3 regions of the Pseudoalteromonas sp. BSi20311 genome follow, and region 2 is predicted to be linked to each of the others. Evidence: predicted binding sites of a transcription regulator. Region 2 holds the regulator's gene; each other region holds the start of a gene.

Region 1 (2,277 bases), on a different contig from region 2:
AGTATTGGTATTACCTTAGCGCCATTTGATAGCCTAGAAGAAGATCAGTTATTAAAGCATGCCGATTTAGCTATGTATGAAGCAAAAGCCAAAGGGCGTAATACTTTCCACTTTTATAGCCAAGATCTTAATGCGGCAGCTAATGAACGATTATTCCTTGAAAATGAGTTGCGCCATGCGATTAAAGAAAAGCAACTCACGCTGCATTACCAGTCACAGGTTGATTGTCGCGATAACAGCGTGGTGGGATATGAAGCATTGCTTCGTTGGTTCCATCCTACACAAGGGTTTATTCCTCCGACTAAGTTTATTCCCATAGCCGAGGCAACCGGTTTAATTGTGGAGCTTGGTCAATGGGTGCTACAACAAGCCTGTGAGTTTACTAAGCGACTAGAGCAACAAGATAGAGCAAGTAATATGTCGATTAACCTGTCAGCAAGACAGTTTAAAGACGCAAGCTTAGTACCTATGCTGAAAAAGATAATTATAGAGACACAAATTAACGCAAAAAGTCTGCATCTTGAACTAACCGAGAGCATGCTGATGGGTAACGTTGAGGCGGCTATTGAACAGTTACATCAACTTAAAAAATTGGGTATCTCAATTTCTATTGATGATTTTGGTACGGGTTACTCTTCGCTGAGTTACCTTAAGCGTTTCCCCGTCGATATTCTTAAAATTGATCGCTCGTTTGTCAAAGATATCCCTGAGGATGACAACGACATGGAGATCACTGCGGCCATTATCGCTATGGCACAAAAGCTGAAGCTTGATGTGGTTGCTGAAGGGGTTGAAACAATCGAGCAAGTTGAGTTTTTACAAAACAATAATTGTTTTATTGTGCAAGGGTATTATTTTAGTAAGCCAGTGGCTGAAGATGATATCCCCGCATTATTTGATCAACTAGCTGCGCTAAAAATTATTGAATAAGTAAAAAGTTGCGGGTTAACCACCCGCAATTTTTACTTTAAATTTTAACCCTTCTAAAATAGCTTTTAGTTTGTCGCGGTCATCACCTTGTACTTCGATAACCCCTTCTTTTACTGCGCCGCCTTGGCCCATCTTACTTTTTATTGTTTTAGCTAACTTTTTCAAATCATGCTGTTGTGGATCAAGACCAACAACCAGCATTACACCTTTGCCTTTTCGGCCTTTGGTTTGACGCTCTATGCGAATAGAACCATCTTTAAATAGTTTTACATCCAGTTCTTTTTCTGGCTTTGGCTGGTCAATTCGCCCCGTTGCTGTTGAATACACTAAGTGACTATCACTCATAATTAACCTACTTAAGATTGAATATAATAATGCGGTAAATAATAACAAATTTGCGACGCAAAGACGTAATTTTTACGCCTCGATTCACTTTTATAAAGTTATAAGCTTAACAATATTGACCTCATTAGGTTTATTAAAAATGCACATAAGTATTTTTAAAAACCATTTTAAATTGGCTAGCACTATAAAAATATCCATGCTACTATTTCGGCATTATAGATGTATGGACGTCCAAATGCTTAATTCTTACTTAGAGCACGCTCAGCTTAATATTGAGCAACAGTTAATTCACGCTGAGCTAGAAAAGCTCGAGCAATATCTAAATAATAATGCTGCACCAGCGGTGCGTTGGGAGTATCAAATTCCTGAGCTAGGTGAAGGAGGGGCATGCAGCTTATTTGGTTACCTACAGGATGAGCCATTTAAACTAAGCGATTATGTTAGCCAAAGTACGCAAACAACTGAAAAGCTGGCGCAACTTCAGTTGATTGTTGACTACGTTATTGAAAATACGCAGCTTGATTGGTACGGCATTTATCAAAATACCGTCACCAATGAAGGTGAGCAGCTATTAAAGCTGGCTTATTTTGGTGCCCCGAGTCGTCCTTTGTTTCCGCTGACCGATGAATTTGCAATGGGCAGTAATAACGTTCAAGTAGCGCTTATCGGTAAAGGACGCGTAATTAATAATGTTGAACAATATATAGCAGCAGGCGGTGAGTATTATACCTGCGATCCGAAGGTAAAAGCAGAAGCCTGTTTACCGTTATTTAATGCACATCAGCAGTGTGTAGGTATTGTTGATGGTGAAGCCTTCAATACTGATTTTTTTGATAAAGCGACGCTCGCGTTATTAATTGCGTGCTGCATTAAAATTCCTCACTTTTTAGTGTAAATAACACTAGTCAATCTAGTGAGTTTTTATGTTAAGCTTAGCGCAACAGCTAACCCCTAAATAACGAAGAGATAGTCAATGTTCTCAGTATTAAAACCATTACCAAC
Region 2 (2,277 bases):
AACCTGTTCGTGAAATTGCCGCTGATCCAGCAAATGCCTACAAATATACTGGTAAAGGAAATATGGTTGCGGTTATTACTAACGGCACCGCAATTTTAGGCTTAGGTAATTTAGGTCCACTGGCTTCAAAACCCGTTATGGAAGGTAAAGCGCTACTATTTAAGCGTTTTGCAGGGTTAGACTCTATAGATATTGAAGTTAAGCACCGTACTACCGAAGACTTTATTAACACGGTGGCTAATATTGCCGACACCTTTGGTGGAATTAATTTAGAAGATATTAAAGCGCCCGAGTGTTTTGAAATAGAAAAAGCGCTTATAGAGCGTTGTAGCATTCCTGTTTTTCATGATGATCAGCATGGTACGGCTATTGTAACGGCTGCGGGTATGCTAAACGCGCTGGAAGTACAGGGCAAAGCAATTGAAGATGCAATTATTGTATGTTTAGGTGCCGGCGCTGCAGCTGTTGCCTGTATGGAGCTTTTAATTAAATGTGGCGCGTTGCGTGAACATATTTATATGTTAGATCGCAAAGGAGTTATTCATACGCGTCGTGATGACTTGAATGAATATAAGCAATTATTTGCAAACAATACCGATAAACGTACTTTACAAGATGTAATTGAAGATGCCGATGTGTTTGTGGGTGTATCGGGCCCTAATTTATTAGCCCCTGAAGATTTAAAATTAATGGCTGATAGACCCGTGGTATTTGCTTGTTCAAACCCCGATCCTGAAATCGATCCGCAATTAGCACACGCTGCACGTAACGATTTAATTATGGCTACAGGTCGCTCTGATTATCCGAATCAAGTTAATAACGTATTGTGTTTTCCGTTTATTTTCCGTGGTGCGTTAGATGTACGTGCCAGTGAAATAAACGACGAGATGAAAATTGCTGCTGTAGAAGCAATCCGCAGTATTGCTAAAGAGCCCGTACCGGCTGAAGTGCTTACTGCCGCAGGCATCGACAAATTAGAGTTTGGTGCTAAATATATTATACCAAAACCAATGGATCCACGTTTGTTACCACGTATAGCTAAAGCGGTTGCGCAGGCGGCGGTTGATTCAGGTGTGGCACTAATTGATATGCCAGAAAACTACATGGCGTAATTGTTAAGTGTAAATTAGCGCAAAAAAAACCTCAGCATTTGCTGAGGTTTTTTTTGTATAAAGACCCTTCTAGTCTTCATTTAAAATAGGCACTTCTAGTCCCATTTCTTGCATTATTTTCTTCACTTCTTCAGGTACTTTTTCTGCGTTATCTTTACGCAAATCATCATCATTAGGCAGCGGTTGCCCGGTAAACGCATGCAAAAACGCTTCGCATAAAAGCTCGCTATTTGTTGCATGACGTAAGTTGTTTATTTGACGACGAGTACGTTCATCAGTTAATACTTTTAATACATTTAGCGGGATCGAAACGGTGATCTTCTTTACTTGTTCGGATTTTTTCCCGTGTTCTGCGTATGGGTGAATATATTCACCATTCCATTTAGCCATAAGATGTATCGTTGCCTCAGATTATAAATTGCTCACACAGCATCAAAGCGTGTAAATATGCGTGAAATTCTATCGGTTTAAAAAAGATAGTCAAATACTAGTTATTTAGCTATCTAGACATTTAAATGTTTTGACATCTTAAATTGCATGCGCTACCTTTTAGACGTCTAAACATCCAAATTAGTAAAGGTAGCGAAAATGAGTGAAAAAAATAAGGCAACAATTGCTGTTCGTAGTGGAATAGAAGCCGACAAACAGCATGGTGCGGTTGTTCCACCGCTTTATTTATCAACAACTTACTCATTTGCTGACTTTGATACAAAGCGCCAATATGATTATGGCCGCAGTGGTAACCCTAATCGTGACATTTTGGCTGAGGCGCTCACGGAGCTTGAAGGTGGCGCTAAAGGCATTATTACCGCAACAGGCATGGCAGCCGTTCACCTAACAACACAATTACTTAATAGTGACGATACGTTAGTGATCCCTCATGACTGTTATGGGGGCAGCTATCGCTTATTTACTTCGCTAGAAAAGCGCGGCTTATTAAAACTAGAAGTGGTCGATTTTACCAAAAGCGACAGTCTGACACGCATCCTTGCTATTAAACCTAAGCTGATTTGGATTGAAACACCTAGCAATCCTATTTTACGCTTAACAGATATTAAAGCGGTAACTGATACAGCTAAACAGTGTGGTGCACTGGTTGCCGCCGACAACACATTTTTATCGCCAGCATTACAAAACCCGATTAAGTTTGGCGCTGATATTGTGG
Region 3 (2,277 bases), on a different contig from region 2:
GACTTAGCTTGACGACCTTTAGGGTTTGAACGCACCCACTCAAGTTCTTGTGCAATTGATTTTTGACGTGCTTTTTCAGATTTTTGCTCTTGTTGTAAGCGGGCATCTTTTTGCTCAAGCCAAGACGAGTAGTTACCTTCCCACGGAATACCTTCACCACGGTCAAGCTCTAAAATCCAACCTGCTACATTATCAAGGAAGTAACGGTCATGCGTTACTGCCACAACAGTGCCTTCGTAGTCATGTAAGAAGCGCTCTAACCAGGCAACCGACTCAGCATCTAAGTGGTTAGTTGGTTCATCGAGAATCAGCATGTCTGGTTTTTCAAGTAACAAACGACAAATAGCAACACGACGGCGCTCACCACCCGATAGGTGCTCAATTTTAGCATCCCACTCAGGTAAACGAAGTGCATCGGCAGCACGCTCTAATACGTTATCGATATTATGACCATCGTGCGCTTGAATAACCGCTTCTAATTCACCTTGCTCTTTAGCCAGTGCGTCAAAGTCAGCGCCTTCCATTGCGTATTCGTTATACACTTCGTCAAGGCGGTTAAGGGCATGTTTTACTTCACCTACAGCTTCTTCAACAATTTCACGAACTGTTTTGCTTTCGTCCAAAACAGGCTCTTGCGGTAAGTAGCCAATTTTAGTGCCTGGTTGAGGGCGAGCTTCACCTTCAAACTCTTCATCAACACCCGCCATAATGCGAAGTAGTGATGATTTACCAGAACCATTTAAACCTAGCACACCAATTTTTGCGCCTGGGAAAAAATGCAACGAAATATCTTTTAAGATAGTGCGTTTTGGTGGCACAACCTTAGATACTCGACTCATCGAGAATATAAACTTATCAGGTAAAACCATGGAAGAAGCCTTCAAATAATAATAAAAATTTCAATGCTGTATTGTAGTGGCTCACAGGTGAAACAGTCAACGAATGGCACTGTTTTAAAGTACATATTCAATTTATACAAAACGCGTGAATAAATTTCATTTAGACATCTATACATCTAGAGGTTGATATTTTTGGCATTCTGTTCATAATGAGAGCGTATTAACTCTCGGTTTTTATGAGCAGGAGCTTTAAGAATGCCAATTACAGTAGAAGACGAATTGCCAGCTATTGCACGTTTACGTCATGAAAACGTGTTTGTAATGCCAAAAACGCGTGCAAAAACCCAAGAAATACGCCCTATGCGTTTGGCTATTCTTAATCTTATGCCTAATAAAGTAGAAACCGAAGTACAGTTTATTCGCTTGTTGGCTAATTCTCCGCTGCAAGTAAATGTTGAGCTATTGCGCCTAGACACGCACCGCAGCAGTAGCAACTCAGAGCAACACTTAGATACTTTTTATCGTTACTTTTCAGAAGTAAAAAACAACAACTACGATGCGCTGTTAATTACCGGTGCGCCGCTCGCGCATTTAGAGTATGAAGAAGTAGCTTACTGGGAAGAGCTCAAAGTGATTATTGATTGGGCCGAGCAGCATGTAACTTCTACCTTGTTTTCGTGTTGGGCTGCCCATGCGGCTTTATACCACCGTTATAATTTAAAGCGCGATTTAAAAGACAATAAACTTTGCGGAGTGTTTACCCACCAATGCTATTTTGCTCATGGCGCACTTACTCGCGGCTTTGACGATACCTTTTTAGTACCGCACTCACGTTATGGCCACATAGATATTAATAAAATAAACGCCTGTGAAGAGCTGGTGGTATTAGCGGGCTCTGAACGAGTAGGGGCGTATTTACTTAAAAATAAATCCGGCAGCCAAGTGTTTATTACCGGCCACCCCGAATACGATGCCGACAGTTTAAAAGCCGAATATGAGCGCGATTTACAAAAAAGCCCCGATGCGCCAAAGCCCGAAAACTATTTTCCTGATGACGATGCCAGCAAACAACCGTCTAAAACATGGCAAAGCCACGCGTTTTTACTGTTTTCAAACTGGTTAAATTATTACGTTTACCAAACCACACCCTATGATATTAACTTAGTTAGCCAAGACGTAAGGACTAACAACTATGCCGAATAATCCTCAAAACAATAAGCATCAAGAGCTGAGCGCTGCGCTCAAACAGCGCATTTTAATTTTAGATGGTGCAATGGGAACCATGATCCAAGCGCATAAGCTTGAAGAGCAAGACTACCGTGGTGAACGTTTTAAAGATTGGCACGTGCTTATTAAAGGTAATAACGATTTATTAAGCCTAACCAAGCCTGAAATTATTACTGATATACACCGCAGCTTTTTAGCCGCCGGTGCCGAT

Evidence for each region. Region 2 encodes MetJ, which represses methionine synthesis genes. Its sites were predicted from a motif close to TAGACGTCTAGACGTCTA; they were not measured.
Region 1: a site for MetJ is predicted at 1,492-1,509, ahead of P20311_RS15150 (translation initiation factor). Genes of this name have one in related genera too.
Region 3: a site for MetJ is predicted at 1,001-1,018, ahead of metA (homoserine O-succinyltransferase). Genes of this name have one in related genera too.

What each region holds. Positions count from the first base shown of each region.
Region 1 covers NZ_BADU01000153.1:44,222-46,498, forward strand. The annotation lists gene P20311_RS15145 (EAL domain-containing protein) at 1-930, shown strand, start outside; gene P20311_RS15150 (translation initiation factor) at 946-1,275, opposite strand; gene P20311_RS15155 (GAF domain-containing protein) at 1,511-2,170, shown strand; gene P20311_RS15160 (amino acid aminotransferase) at 2,249-2,277, shown strand, end outside.
Region 2 covers NZ_BADU01000157.1:30,469-32,745, forward strand. The annotation lists gene P20311_RS16535 (malic enzyme-like NAD(P)-binding protein) at 1-1,112, shown strand, start outside; gene metJ (met regulon transcriptional regulator MetJ) at 1,182-1,502, opposite strand; gene metB (cystathionine gamma-synthase) at 1,701-2,277, shown strand, end outside.
Region 3 covers NZ_BADU01000078.1:38,811-41,087, forward strand. The annotation lists gene ettA (energy-dependent translational throttle protein EttA) at 1-869, opposite strand, end outside; gene metA (homoserine O-succinyltransferase) at 1,095-2,042, shown strand; gene P20311_RS08950 (homocysteine S-methyltransferase family protein) at 2,032-2,277, shown strand, end outside.